One region of the Neobacillus sp. plas4 genome, then DNA from elsewhere that is predicted to be linked to it. Evidence: a T-box and tRNA genes for the amino acid it is inferred to sense, from the RefSeq annotation. Region 1 holds a T-box; the other holds one or more tRNA genes.
What was found. The T-box of region 1 lies ahead of leuS (leucine--tRNA ligase). A T-box ahead of a tRNA ligase gene usually reads a tRNA of that ligase, here a tRNA-Leu.
Positions count from the first base shown of each region.

Region 2: it has a tRNA-Leu gene. The T-box ahead of leuS (leucine--tRNA ligase) is inferred to sense a tRNA for this amino acid. The anticodon was not compared.

Region 1 covers NZ_CM170152.1:4,773,490-4,780,779, forward strand. The annotation lists gene AC2TFD_RS24070 (sporulation protein Cse60) at 1-31, opposite strand, end outside; gene AC2TFD_RS24075 (rhodanese-like domain-containing protein) at 130-435, opposite strand; gene leuS (leucine--tRNA ligase) at 486-2,906, opposite strand; T-box leader at 2,949-3,169, opposite strand; gene AC2TFD_RS24085 (MDR family MFS transporter) at 3,284-4,477, opposite strand; gene AC2TFD_RS24090 (hypothetical protein) at 4,678-4,905, opposite strand; gene AC2TFD_RS24095 (ammonia-forming cytochrome c nitrite reductase subunit c552) at 5,161-6,618, opposite strand; gene AC2TFD_RS24100 (NapC/NirT family cytochrome c) at 6,621-7,145, opposite strand; gene AC2TFD_RS24105 (hypothetical protein) at 7,240-7,290, opposite strand, start outside.
Region 2 covers NZ_CM170152.1:132,971-140,260, forward strand. The annotation lists rRNA gene AC2TFD_RS00610 (23S ribosomal RNA) at 1-952, shown strand, start outside; rRNA gene rrf (5S ribosomal RNA) at 1,032-1,147, shown strand; tRNA gene AC2TFD_RS00620 (tRNA-Val) at 1,158-1,233, shown strand; tRNA gene AC2TFD_RS00625 (tRNA-Thr) at 1,270-1,345, shown strand; tRNA gene AC2TFD_RS00630 (tRNA-Lys) at 1,419-1,494, shown strand; tRNA gene AC2TFD_RS00635 (tRNA-Leu) at 1,555-1,636, shown strand; tRNA gene AC2TFD_RS00640 (tRNA-Gly) at 1,660-1,734, shown strand; tRNA gene AC2TFD_RS00645 (tRNA-Leu) at 1,740-1,828, shown strand; tRNA gene AC2TFD_RS00650 (tRNA-Arg) at 1,856-1,932, shown strand; tRNA gene AC2TFD_RS00655 (tRNA-Pro) at 1,940-2,016, shown strand; tRNA gene AC2TFD_RS00660 (tRNA-Ala) at 2,039-2,114, shown strand; rRNA gene AC2TFD_RS00665 (16S ribosomal RNA) at 2,368-3,917, shown strand; rRNA gene AC2TFD_RS00670 (23S ribosomal RNA) at 4,118-7,053, shown strand; rRNA gene rrf (5S ribosomal RNA) at 7,133-7,248, shown strand.

The DNA of each region.
Region 1 (7,290 bases):
GCTCACGATCGAACAATTTTACTTGTATCATTCAACTCTCCCTTTCTACTTTTATTTTCATTATTTCCACTTTTTCTGAAAATTAAAAATAAAAGAGTATAAAAAAAAACGATTCCTCATTGGAATCGTTTATTTCGTTTCACCCGTCCACTCAAGCATGCCGCCAATCATATTACGAACCTTGTATCCTTGGTCCTTTAAATAATAGCAGACATTTTCGCTTCTACGGCTAGAGCGGCAAATGAAGATATATTCTTTTTCTTTATCAAAGTAATCAAGGTTAGCTGGAATTTCCCCCATGCGGATATGTTTAGCACCTGGTATCATTCCTTGTGCTACCTCTTCATGTTCCCTAACATCGACAAGCTCGAGTTTCACCCCTTCTTCGAGCTTTTTCTTTAATTCTTCTGGTGTAATAATTTTAATTTCTTCCATCTTTCCCACCCCTATTTTAGATTTCCCCTGTTTGGCAGGGGGAAATCCAATTAATTAGCTACAATATTAACAAGTTTACCAGGAACGGTGATGACTTTGCGAATGGTTTTACCTTCGATTTGTTCTTTCACTCGATCATCATCCATCGCAATTCCTTCTAATGCTTCCTTGCTGGCAGCTGTTGGAACCTTTAGCTTCATCTTTACCTTCCCGTTCACTTGAATTACAATCTCAACTTCATCATCCACTAGTTTCGCTTCATCATATGCCGGCCAAGTTTCATAGGAAATTGTAGTTCCGCTATGGCCCAATTTCTCCCAAAGTTCTTCGGCAAGATGCGGTGCAACAGGAGCAAGCATTTTAACAAACCCTTCCATATACTGTTTTGGAAGAACCGTTGCTTTATAGGCTTCATTGATAAATACCATCATTTGTGATATTGCAGTATTAAATCTCAAGCCTTCGTAATCCTCTGTTACCTTTTTCACTGTTTGGTGATAAACTTTTTCTAAATTTGAGGCTTCTTCATTTTCTTGGATTTTTGGATTTAACTCTCCATTTTCCTCGACCATCAAACGCCAAATACGATCTAAGAAACGACGAGAACCGTCAAGGCCGTTTGTTGACCAAGCAATGGAAGCGTCTAATGGGCCCATAAACATTTCATATAAACGAAGTGTGTCGGCACCATGGCTGTCAACAATATCATCAGGATTGACTACATTTCCTTTTGATTTACTCATTTTTTCATTATTTTCTCCTAAAATCATTCCTTGGTTGAAAAGCTTTTGGAATGGTTCCTTCGTGTGGACCACACCAATATCATACAAGACTTTATGCCAGAAACGTGCGTATAACAAGTGAAGAACGGCATGCTCTGCACCGCCAATGTATACATCTACTGGTAGCCAGTGCTTTAATTTTTCCGGTGAAGCAAGTGCTTGATCATTATTAGGATCAATATACCGTAAATAATACCAGCAGCTTCCCGCCCATTGCGGCATGGTATTCGTTTCACGACGCCCCTTCTTGCCTGTTTCTGGATCAACGACATTTACCCAGTCCTCAATTACTGCAAGAGGTGATTCTCCTGTTCCGGAAGGTTTGATGTTCTTTGTTTTCGGTAAAGTTAATGGCAGCTGGTCCTCAGGAACTGCTGTCATTGTACCATCTTCCCAATGGATAATTGGAATTGGCTCACCCCAATAACGCTGACGGCTGAACAGCCAATCACGCAGACGGAACGTTACCTTTTTCGTTCCAATCCCCTTTTCTTCTAACCAAGAAATCATCCTTGTGATGGCTTCCTCTTTATTCAAACCATTTAAGAATTCAGAATTAATATGTTCACCGTCTCCTGTGTAGGCTTCTGTTTCAACGTCGCCGCCCGCAACAACAGGAATAATTTCTAGATCAAATTGTTTCGCGAACTCATAGTCGCGTTCATCATGTGCTGGTACGGCCATGATTGCTCCAGTACCATAACTGACCAATACATAATCCGCAATCCAGATTGGTATCTTTTTGCCGTTTGCCGGATTGATCGCATAAGCACCAGTAAATACGCCAGTCTTTTCCTTCGCTAAGTCAGTTCGTTCAAGATCACTCTTCGTCTTCACTTTGTCTAAATAAGCTTCTACCGCATCACGCTGCTGTGCTGTTGTAATTTTATCCACAAAAGAATGCTCTGGTGCAAGAACGGCATAAGTGGCACCAAATAGAGTATCAGGACGGGTGGTAAATACGGTAAACGTTTCATTATGTCCATCAATAGCAAACGTGACTTCAGCACCTTCGGAACGGCCGATCCAGTTACGCTGCATTTCTTTTAGACTCTCTGGCCAGTCAAGTTCTTCTAAGTCCTGAAGTAAACGATCTCCATAAGCCGTAATTTTTAACATCCACTGCTTCATAGGCCGGCGTTCAACCGGATGTCCGCCGCGCTCACTCTTGCCATCGATTACTTCTTCATTTGCTAAAACGGTACCTAAAGCAGGACACCAGTTCACAGCTACTTCATCGATATAGGCTAGACCCTTTTCCCATAACTTTAAGAAGATCCATTGAGTCCACTTATAGTATTCTGGGTCGGTTGTATTTACTTCGCGATCCCAATCGTATGAAAAACCTAATGATTTAATTTGTCTGCGGAACGTATTGATATTCTTCTCAGTGAACTCCGCAGGGTCGTTCCCAGTATCTAATGCATATTGCTCTGCCGGCAAACCAAAAGCATCCCAGCCCATTGGATGTAGCACATTGTATCCTTGCATTCTTTTTAATCGTGCAAGAATATCTGTAGCGGTATAGCCTTCAGGGTGTCCTACATGCAGTCCAGCACCTGATGGATATGGAAACATGTCTAATGCGTAAAATTTTTGTTTATCAAATTCTTCACTTGTCTTAAACGTTTTTTCTTCTTCCCATTTCTTTTGCCACTTCTTCTCGATATGCTGATGATCGAAACTCATAAGTGTTGCCTCCTAAAAAAAATTAAAAAAACCCCTCATCCCAAAAGGGACGAGAGGATTATCTATGTATCTTCCCGCGGTACCACCCACATTAGTGTTGTAAACACTCGCTTCATTCACCTTAACGCGGCAAACGGCAAACATTACTGGTTTCATGTTTGCAACTCATAGGCGAGTTCATGATGTACCGTGTTGACTTCCACCAGCCGTCAACTCTCTAGAAACGGATATGAATCATTACTACTCCTACTCACTGTCTTTTCATATATAAAAGTATTACGGTTATTGTATTAAATTTCCCGTTAGTATGCAAGTAACATTCACATAAAACAGTTTGACCATATGAATTATTTTTTAAACATAAGAAACCGGACTCGTCATGAGACCGGTAAATTTATGTTTGATAATTTTTTTTCTGATTTTAAAATCCTATCATACGTTAGAGTTGTAACAATAGCAATGAAGAATAAGCCTATTAAAATGAAGAATAGTGCTGACATGCTGTATAAATCAACAAGCACTCCACCAAGCAATGGTCCAACCATTCTTCCTCCAGTAGCAGTACTGTTAACGATCCCTTGATAGAATCCTTCTCGTCCCTTAGGTGCTAGTTCAAAGGCAATCGTCGGTACTGCCGGCCAAATAAACATTTCACCAATGGTTAATATAATCATCGCTACAAGGAAGCCCGTAAAGACAGTTACTTTTCCTACAATTAAAAATGATACGATAAAAAAGCCGATTCCAATAAGAATTTGTACCTTGAGTGACTCAGAAAGATGCTTCAATACTTTATTTAAAATTGGCTGTCCAAGGACAATTAATGCCCCGTTTATCGTCCACAAAAAACTATATTGCGTTAGTGAAATATTGATTTCCTGTGTATAAGATGAAATGGTAGTCGTCCATTGAACATACGCAACCCAGCACAACGCATAACCTGAACATAAAATAAGCAAAGCCTGCAGATTGATTCGACTTTTTACTACTGACTGATCCTTTGTTTTTGCTTGCTTTACTGGTACTGTTGCGATATTTCTATAACCAAAAACAGCGATTATGAAAAAGATGACGTACATAATTGTATTCGCAAGGAAAATCAGCTGAAATGAATAGTCTGCAACAAAGCCACCCAGGGAAGCCCCAATGGCCACTCCAAGGTTTTGGGCTACATAAATAGCATTAAAGGCCTTCCGTCCGCCCTCTATCCAGACACTTCCTGCCATTGCAAACATTGCAGGAAAAACAATGCCTGATCCAAAACCTATGATGGTTAAAAAGATGATATATGCTGGCCAGCCATGCCAGAACGTTAATCCAATTAGAGCTAAAAGCGAGATCCAGATTCCTAGAAGGATTGATTTATAGCCGCCGATTTTATCAAAAAGCGTGCCACCGAATAAGTTACCAATAACAGTCGCACCAGCGTTTAGCATTAGTACAACTCCAGCCACTGTTAACGATTTCCCTAAATGATCATGAATATAGATGGTATTTAACGGCCATAAAAAAGAAGAGCCCGTTACATTTACTGCCATCCCAATAATTAAAAGCCATAAGGCACGCGGCATGAAAAACGCTCCTAACATTAACTTATTTCGAGTTCCAAAAGAACATTGTATTCCCATTCCAGATTCCGCGCAATGCCTTTAGGAATTGTTGTAAAAATGAAAAAAAGCCTCGATTTAACGAGACTTTTTCGTGAATACTAAGTTAATAAATTTCATGGTTATCGCTAATTCGTTTTTCCTTGTTGAAGGCTCAATTATGATTACCGTTTTTTCTTTTTAGAAGTATCCACTACAGCTTTACCTTTATTAACTACCTTAAGTTTCTCAAAAAAGAGCTGCACATGAATATGGTTTTCGTCAATATTGGTAACGCTTGTTACCTTTCCTTTGCGCCCCTTTATTACAACATCATCACCTTCAGCAGGCACCTGTCTAAGAAGTTGGTTTAAAAGCTCATTTTTATTTTCAAAAAAATGGACAACAAACATATGCACGTCTCTCCATTCATATGAAATACACAGATTAGAATCTCCCTATAAAATATTTCATGAACGATTGATTTAGACCAACTCGGGCTTAAAAAAGCTTAGCAAATTAACACATCACCATAAATTTGCCACAATAAAAAAAAGAAAACAGCACTTCCATTGTGGAAGTGGTGTTTTCCCTCAACTTTATGGACTCTTTCTCAACTTTTCTTAATCCTTCTTAACGGGACGGTTAAGTTTGTTGATCAAAAGGGTCTATTTTTTTACTGCAGGGACTGCTGGCTGCTGTGCTGGAAAGTAGCTGTTTATAGCATGATCCTTTTTCTTTTCATTCACACTTTCAGCTTGTACAGCAGTTTTCGCTTTTTCAATTTCGGTATTAAGCTCTTCAATGCTGACACCTTTTTTCACTAACTCTTCTGTCGCAAGGCGTATTGCATTGTTAGATTGTACAACTGACTCTCTTAATGAATCCATTGAACCTTGTGGGTTATGGAATCCTGAAGAGTTCTCCGCTGCAATAATATCCCAGAACCATTGACCTTTCCGAACGAATTCCTGAGCCTGCTTAATCTTTTCTGGGCTGACTCCGGATGTAATCATCTTATTAATGTAATAGTGAGCTGTGGTAGAGATATCCTGTGCTTCATGTAAGGCACTTACGTTTGCATCTTGGATTTCAGTCACACGGTCTTTTAATTTATCTAGATCACGGTCACCGTGGCATTGGCCGCAAGATGTATCCATTGTTTTAAGCGGTGATGTCCAGTAGTGTGAAGTAATTTTCTTTTTACCATCTACACGCTCAAATGGCATATGGCAATCTGCACAGGAAACATTTGCTTTTCCATGAGTACCACTTGAATGTGTTTCATATTCAGGGTGCTGTGATTTCAACATTGGTGCACCTGATATGTTATGAACCCAGTCTTTTTCAAAGCCATTTTCTTTAGCAATGGTATTATAGTATTCATACATCTCTTCTGGTTTGAAGCCATTATCCCACGGGAAGGTTACTTCGCTATTATTTGCTGCAAAATGGTATTCTACATGGCACTGACCACACACATAGCTGCGCATATCATTTTTCGTTGGATTTGAAGTATCAACTCCTTGAGCCTCTAATGCTTTATAAAAGCTTGGACGAGTTACACGCAGGTCCATTGTCTCAGGGTCATGACAGTCAGAACAGCCGATTGGAGAATGACCCATCGCTTCCCCTTTTGGCCAAATTTCTTGATTGAAATTAGCTCCCCAATAATCATCGCCCATTTCTTCGATCATTTGCGGAACGGCAGTTGATTTACATGTATAACAGGAACCAACTGATTTATCGTTAATCCGTTTAACATCCCGAATATCCTCAAGTGCATAAACGTGACCGCGGTCTTCATTATATTCAGTAGCAAAACCATAGCCGTTAAAAAGAACTGGCAGTAACGGTTCTTTATCAGGATCATACTTACTGCGTTTTACAGAACCATTGTATTTGGTATCTTCCATTTTTTCATTTTTCTTGTAACTATTGTATTGTAGTGGAAATAGCTTTTTAAAAGCTTCATTACTTATTTCATCCTTTGATAGGCCAGTTGTTCCCTTCACTTCTTTAGCACTTGCTGTTTTCTCACTCGCAGTCTCATTGCTGCTGCAGCCAGTAATAATTAGAATCAATGCTATCAGAAGGAGGTATGCCCCGTTACGGAACCTAATCATACTTAAAATCCTCCCTTATTTTTTAATAATTCGCCAGACTTTGGTGCCTGGTCAAAGGTATCATCCTTAAAGTCTTTTCCATGCGGCACAGTCTTGTGACATGACATACAGTTTTCCTTTTGGTCATGTGAAACATTGCTGACCGTACTCTTATGACAATCTGCACAGTTTGCATTGATGACTCTTAACGTGCGTGTTGTGGCATAAATTCGATCAGGTATATCCTCCGTACCTAAGGTGTTGTAATAAATATGAGTCATCCCAGCACGGCCTTTAAAAAATAACTTCCCTGCCTCGCTTTCATGCGGTAAATGGCAATCATTACACTGCAAATCTGCATGAGTGGAATCGACAAATGAGGTATAAACTGACTTCATCGTGTGACAGTTCTGACAAAAGCCTGGTGAATCCAAGTAAGCCATTGTTTTCACTGTACCGAAGGAAAACAGTACGCCAGCTAATAATGCACCTAAGAGTAATACCCTCTTATCAATCGCCCACAATTTTTTAAAACCTCTCTTTACCATCCTTCCTTTCACCTCCCATTGTATTGGATCAATCTCTCTCTTTTTTATGAATAAAGTACGATTGTACTCTAAACCAAAGTATGGTTTTGCCTCTTTATTTCTTTGTTTTTTTTCTTTTAAGGATGAAGGTAAAAGCACCTGCACC
Region 2 (7,290 bases), 1.5 Mb from region 1:
GGTAAGTTCCGACCCGCACGAAAGGCGTAACGATCTGGGCACTGTCTCAACGAGAGACTCGGTGAAATTATACTACCTGTGAAGATGCAGGTTACCCGCGACAGGACGGAAAGACCCCGTGGAGCTTTACTGTAGCCTGATATTGAATTTTGGTACAGCTTGTACAGGATAGGTAGGAGCCTGAGAAGCCGGAGCGCCAGCTTCGGTGGAGGCGTCGGTGGGATACTACCCTGGCTGTATTGAAATTCTAACCCTCACCCCTGATCGGGGTGGGAGACAGTGTCAGGTGGGCAGTTTGACTGGGGCGGTCGCCTCCTAAAGAGTAACGGAGGCGCCCAAAGGTTCCCTCAGAATGGTTGGAAATCATTCGCAGAGTGTAAAGGCACAAGGGAGCTTGACTGCGAGACCTACAAGTCGAGCAGGGACGAAAGTCGGGCTTAGTGATCCGGTGGTTCCGCATGGAAGGGCCATCGCTCAACGGATAAAAGCTACCCCGGGGATAACAGGCTTATCTCCCCCAAGAGTCCACATCGACGGGGAGGTTTGGCACCTCGATGTCGGCTCATCGCATCCTGGGGCTGTAGTCGGTCCCAAGGGTTGGGCTGTTCGCCCATTAAAGCGGTACGCGAGCTGGGTTCAGAACGTCGTGAGACAGTTCGGTCCCTATCCGTCGTGGGCGCAGGAAATTTGAGAGGAGCTGTCCTTAGTACGAGAGGACCGGGATGGACGCACCGCTGGTGTACCAGTTGTCTTGCCAAAGGCATCGCTGGGTAGCTATGTGCGGACGGGATAAGTGCTGAAAGCATCTAAGCATGAAGCCCCCCTCAAGATGAGATTTCCCATAGCGTCAAGCTAGTAAGAACCCTGAAAGATGATCAGGTTGATAGGTCAGAGGTGGAAGCGCGGTGACGTGTGGAGCTGACTGATACTAATCGTTCGAGGACTTAACCAATTTTTAAAAGATGAACTCGTTTTTACTAAACTTCTTCTGACATTATCTAGTTTTGAGGGAATGAACCTCAATTAAATAGTCTGGCAGCAATGGCGAGAAGGTCACACCCGTTCCCATACCGAACACGGAAGTTAAGCTTCTCAGCGCCGATGGTAGTTGGGACTTTGTCCCTGTGAGAGTAGGACGTTGCCAGGCTGTATTATATGGAGGATTAGCTCAGCTGGGAGAGCATCTGCCTTACAAGCAGAGGGTCGGCGGTTCGATCCCGTCATCCTCCACCATATTTATTCACATAGAGAAGATAATCTTCAATATATGCCGGGGTAGCTCAATTGGTAGAGCAACTGACTTGTAATCAGTAGGTTGGGGGTTCAAGTCCTCTCGCCGGCACCATGCTTTTTTAGCAGGAAAGACATCTGACGATTTCAACTTTTCCTTAACAAAAATTAGGGGATTGTATTCGTACGAGCCATTAGCTCAGTTGGTAGAGCATCTGACTTTTAATCAGAGGGTCGAAGGTTCGAGTCCTTCATGGCTCACCAAAGTTTTTTCGCTAACGCGAAGATAACTTTCCATTTGCGGCAGCAAAAAAATCACAATATGCGGGTGTGGCGGAATTGGCAGACGCACCAGACTTAGGATCTGGCGCCGCAAGGCGTGGGGGTTCGACTCCCTTCACCCGCACTTATGCTTTTTACTATTATAATGCGGAAGTAGTTCAGTGGTAGAACACCACCTTGCCAAGGTGGGGGTCGCGGGTTCGAATCCCGTCTTCCGCTCCATTATTGCCGGGGTGGCGGAACTGGCAGACGCACAGGACTTAAAATCCTGCGGTAGGTGACTACCGTACCGGTTCGATTCCGGTCCTCGGCACCATTTTTAACATGTAAAATAGGTTTATATGCGCCCGTAGCTCAATTGGATAGAGTGTCTGACTACGGATCAGAAGGTTATGGGTTCGACTCCTTTCGGGCGCGCCATATTTTGCGGGAAGTAGCTCAGCTTGGTAGAGCACTTGGTTTGGGACCAAGGGGTCGCAGGTTCGAATCCTGTCTTCCCGACCATTCTTTTACTATAATAAAATTTGGGGCCTTAGCTCAGCTGGGAGAGCGCCTGCTTTGCACGCAGGAGGTCAGCGGTTCGATCCCGCTAGGCTCCACCAAGGTTAATTTCACTCTAGTGAAATTAGATAATAAATTTTGAATAAAGTTATTGACTTTAGGTTAATAACTTGGTAAGATAATAAAGTCGTCTTGAGCGACAAACAAGAATTGTTCGCTGAACTTATAATGAGAAGAAGCGATTCAATGAAGTAGCTTTGTTCTTTGAAAACTAAACAAACAATAACGTCAACAAACAATTTTTTAGTTTTTTAAAAAAAGCTAAGCCAACGTAACAAATGAGCTATATCAACTTTCTTGGAGAGTTTGATCCTGGCTCAGGACGAACGCTGGCGGCGTGCCTAATACATGCAAGTCGAGCGAATCAAGAGGTGCTTGCACCTCTTGATTAGCGGCGGACGGGTGAGTAACACGTGGGCAACCTGCCTGTAAGACTGGGATAACACCGGGAAACCGGTGCTAATACCGGATAATTCTTTCCCTCTCATGAGGGGAAGCTGAAAGTCGGTTTACGCTGACACTTACAGATGGGCCCGCGGCGCATTAGCTAGTTGGTGAGGTAACGGCTCACCAAGGCGACGATGCGTAGCCGACCTGAGAGGGTGATCGGCCACACTGGGACTGAGACACGGCCCAGACTCCTACGGGAGGCAGCAGTAGGGAATCTTCCGCAATGGACGAAAGTCTGACGGAGCAACGCCGCGTGAGCGATGAAGGCCTTCGGGTCGTAAAGCTCTGTTGTTAGGGAAGAACAAGTACCGGAGTAACTGCCGGTACCTTGACGGTACCTAACCAGAAAGCCACGGCTAACTACGTGCCAGCAGCCGCGGTAATACGTAGGTGGCAAGCGTTGTCCGGAATTATTGGGCGTAAAGCGCGCGCAGGCGGTCCTTTAAGTCTGATGTGAAAGCCCACGGCTCAACCGTGGAGGGTCATTGGAAACTGGGGGACTTGAGTACAGAAGAGGAAAGCGGAATTCCACGTGTAGCGGTGAAATGCGTAGAGATGTGGAGGAACACCAGTGGCGAAGGCGGCTTTCTGGTCTGTAACTGACGCTGAGGCGCGAAAGCGTGGGGAGCAAACAGGATTAGATACCCTGGTAGTCCACGCCGTAAACGATGAGTGCTAAGTGTTAGAGGGTTTCCGCCCTTTAGTGCTGCAGCTAACGCATTAAGCACTCCGCCTGGGGAGTACGGCCGCAAGGCTGAAACTCAAAGGAATTGACGGGGGCCCGCACAAGCGGTGGAGCATGTGGTTTAATTCGAAGCAACGCGAAGAACCTTACCAGGTCTTGACATCCTCTGACACTCCTAGAGATAGGACTTTCCCCTTCGGGGGACAGAGTGACAGGTGGTGCATGGTTGTCGTCAGCTCGTGTCGTGAGATGTTGGGTTAAGTCCCGCAACGAGCGCAACCCTTGTTCTTAGTTGCCAGCATTCAGTTGGGCACTCTAAGGAGACTGCCGGTGACAAACCGGAGGAAGGTGGGGATGACGTCAAATCATCATGCCCCTTATGACCTGGGCTACACACGTGCTACAATGGATGGTACAAAGGGCTGCAAGACCGCGAGGTTTAGCCAATCCCATAAAACCATTCTCAGTTCGGATTGTAGGCTGCAACTCGCCTACATGAAGCCGGAATCGCTAGTAATCGCGGATCAGCATGCCGCGGTGAATACGTTCCCGGGCCTTGTACACACCGCCCGTCACACCACGAGAGTTTGTAACACCCGAAGTCGGTGGGGTAACCGTAAGGAGCCAGCCGCCTAAGGTGGGACAGATGATTGGGGTGAAGTCGTAACAAGGTAGCCGTATCGGAAGGTGCGGCTGGATCACCTCCTTTCTAAGGAATATACAGTCCTTGTGGACTGATAAACGTTGACTGTTACTTGTTTGTTTAGTTTTGAGAGTACAATTCTCTCAAAGCTTTTTTTAATCGTTCTTTGAAAACTAGATAATCGTAAGAAGAAGAAACCAAGTAAAAACCGAGTGAATTGCCATTTTAGTTTTTCTCTCTTATTAAATTAAGAGAATAACCATTTAGGTTAAGTTAGAAAGGGCGCACGGTGGATGCCTTGGCACTAGGAGCCGATGAAGGACGGGACTAACACCGATATGCTTCGGGGAGCTGTAAGTAAGCTTTGATCCGGAGATTTCCGAATGGGGGAACCCACTGCTCGTAATGGAGCAGTATCTTTACCTGAATACATAGGGTATTGAAGGCAGACCCGGGGAACTGAAACATCTAAGTACCCGGAGGAAGAGAAAGCAAACGCGATTCCCTGAGTAGCGGCGAGCGAAACGGGACATAGCCCAAACCAAGAGGCTTGCCTCTTGGGGTTGTAGGACACTCAACATGGAGTTACAAAGGAACGGGGTAGATGAAGCGGTCTGGAAAGGCCCGTCATAGAAGGTAAAAACCCTGTAGTTGAAACTTCGTTCCCTCCTGAGTGGATCCTGAGTACGGCCGGACACGAGAAATCCGGTCGGAAGCTGGGAGGACCATCTCCCAAGGCTAAATACTCCCTAGTGACCGATAGTGAACCAGTACCGTGAGGGAAAGGTGAAAAGCACCCCGGAAGGGGAGTGAAATAGATCCTGAAACCGTGTGCCTACAAGTAGTCAGAGCCCGTTCATGGGTGATGGCGTGCCTTTTGTAGAATGAACCGGCGAGTTACGATCCCATGCAAGGTTAAGTTGAAGAGACGGAGCCGCAGCGAAAGCGAGTCTGAATAGGGCGAATAAGTATGTGGTCGTAGACCCGAAACCAGGTGATCTACCCATGTCCAGGGTGAAGTCCAGGTAACACTGGATGGAGGCCCGAACCCACGCACGTTGAAAAGTGCGGGGATGAGGTGTGGGTAGCGGAGAAATTCCAATCGAACTTGGAGATAGCTGGTTCTCTCCGAAATAGCTTTAGGGCTAGCCTCACGTTGTAAGAGTCTTGGAGGTAGAGCACTGTTTGGACTAGGGGCCCTCATCGGGTTACCGAATTCAGACAAACTCCGAATGCCAAAGACTTATCCGTGGGAGTCAGACTGCGAGTGATAAGATCCGTAGTCAAAAGGGAAACAGCCCAGACCACCAGCTAAGGTCCCAAAGTTTACGTTAAGTGGAAAAGGATGTGGAGTTGCTTAGACAACCAGGATGTTGGCTTAGAAGCAGCCACCATTTAAAGAGTGCGTAATAGCTCACTGGTCGAGTGACTCTGCGCCGAAAATGTACCGGGGCTAAACGTAACACCGAAGCTGTGGATTGACATCTACGATGTCAGTGGTAGGAGAGCGTTCTAAGGGCGTTGAAGCTAGACCGTAAGGACTGGTGGAGCGCTTAGAAGTGAGAATGCCGGTATGAGTAGCGAAAGATGGGTGAGAATCCCATCCACCGTATGCCTAAGGTTTCCTGAGGAAGGCTCGTCCTCTCAGGGTTAGTCGGGACCTAAGCCGAGGCCGAAAGGCGTAGGCGATGGACAACAGGTTGATATTCCTGTACCACCTCTTTATCGTTTGAGTGATGGGGGGACGCAGGAGGATAGGGTAAGCGCACTGTTGGATATGTGCGTGTAAGCAGGTAGGCTGGTGAATAGGAAAATCCGTTCACCGTAAGGCTGAGCTGTGATGCCGAGGGAAATATAGTACCGAAGTTCCTGATTCCACACTGCCAAGAAAAGCCTCTAGCGAGATAAAAGGTGCCCGTACCGCAAACCGACACAGGTAGGCGAGGAGAGAATCCTAAGGTGAGCGAGAGAACTCTCGTTAAGGAACTCGGCAAAATGACCCCGTAACTTCGGGAGAAGGGGTGCTTTTTGAGGTGAATAGCCTCGAAGAGCCGCAGTGAATAGGCCCAGGCGACTGTTTAGCAAAAACACAGGTCTCTGCGAAGCCGCAAGGCGAAGTATAGGGGCTGACGCCTGCCCGGTGCTGGAAGGTTAAGAGGAGGGGTTAGCTCTAAGCGAAGCTCTGAATCGAAGCCCCAGTAAACGGCGGCCGTAACTATAACGGTCCTAAGGTAGCGAAATTCCTTGTCGGGTAAGTTCCGACCCGCACGAAAGGCGTAACGATCTGGGCACTGTCTCAACGAGAGACTCGGTGAAATTATACTACCTGTGAAGATGCAGGTTACCCGCGACAGGACGGAAAGACCCCGTGGAGCTTTACTGTAGCCTGATATTGAATTTTGGTACAGCTTGTACAGGATAGGTAGGAGCCTGAGAAGCCGGAGCGCCAGCTTCGGTGGAGGCGTCGGTGGGATACTACCCTGGCTGTATTGAAATTCTAACCCTCACCCCTGATCGGGGTGGGAGACAGTGTCAGGTGGGCAGTTTGACTGGGGCGGTCGCCTCCTAAAGAGTAACGGAGGCGCCCAAAGGTTCCCTCAGAATGGTTGGAAATCATTCGCAGAGTGTAAAGGCACAAGGGAGCTTGACTGCGAGACCTACAAGTCGAGCAGGGACGAAAGTCGGGCTTAGTGATCCGGTGGTTCCGCATGGAAGGGCCATCGCTCAACGGATAAAAGCTACCCCGGGGATAACAGGCTTATCTCCCCCAAGAGTCCACATCGACGGGGAGGTTTGGCACCTCGATGTCGGCTCATCGCATCCTGGGGCTGTAGTCGGTCCCAAGGGTTGGGCTGTTCGCCCATTAAAGCGGTACGCGAGCTGGGTTCAGAACGTCGTGAGACAGTTCGGTCCCTATCCGTCGTGGGCGCAGGAAATTTGAGAGGAGCTGTCCTTAGTACGAGAGGACCGGGATGGACGCACCGCTGGTGTACCAGTTGTCTTGCCAAAGGCATCGCTGGGTAGCTATGTGCGGACGGGATAAGTGCTGAAAGCATCTAAGCATGAAGCCCCCCTCAAGATGAGATTTCCCATAGCGTCAAGCTAGTAAGAACCCTGAAAGATGATCAGGTTGATAGGTCAGAGGTGGAAGCGCGGTGACGTGTGGAGCTGACTGATACTAATCGTTCGAGGACTTAACCAATTTTTAAAAGATGAACTCGTTTTTACTAAACTTCTTCTGACATTATCTAGTTTTGAGGGAATGAACCTCAATTAAATAGTCTGGCAGCAATAGCGAGAAGGTCACACCCGTTCCCATACCGAACACGGAAGTTAAGCTTCTCAGCGCCGATGGTAGTTGGGACTTTGTCCCTGTGAGAGTAGGACGTTGCCAGGCAAATGAAGCACAACCTGATTAGGGTTGTGTTTTTTTGTGTTA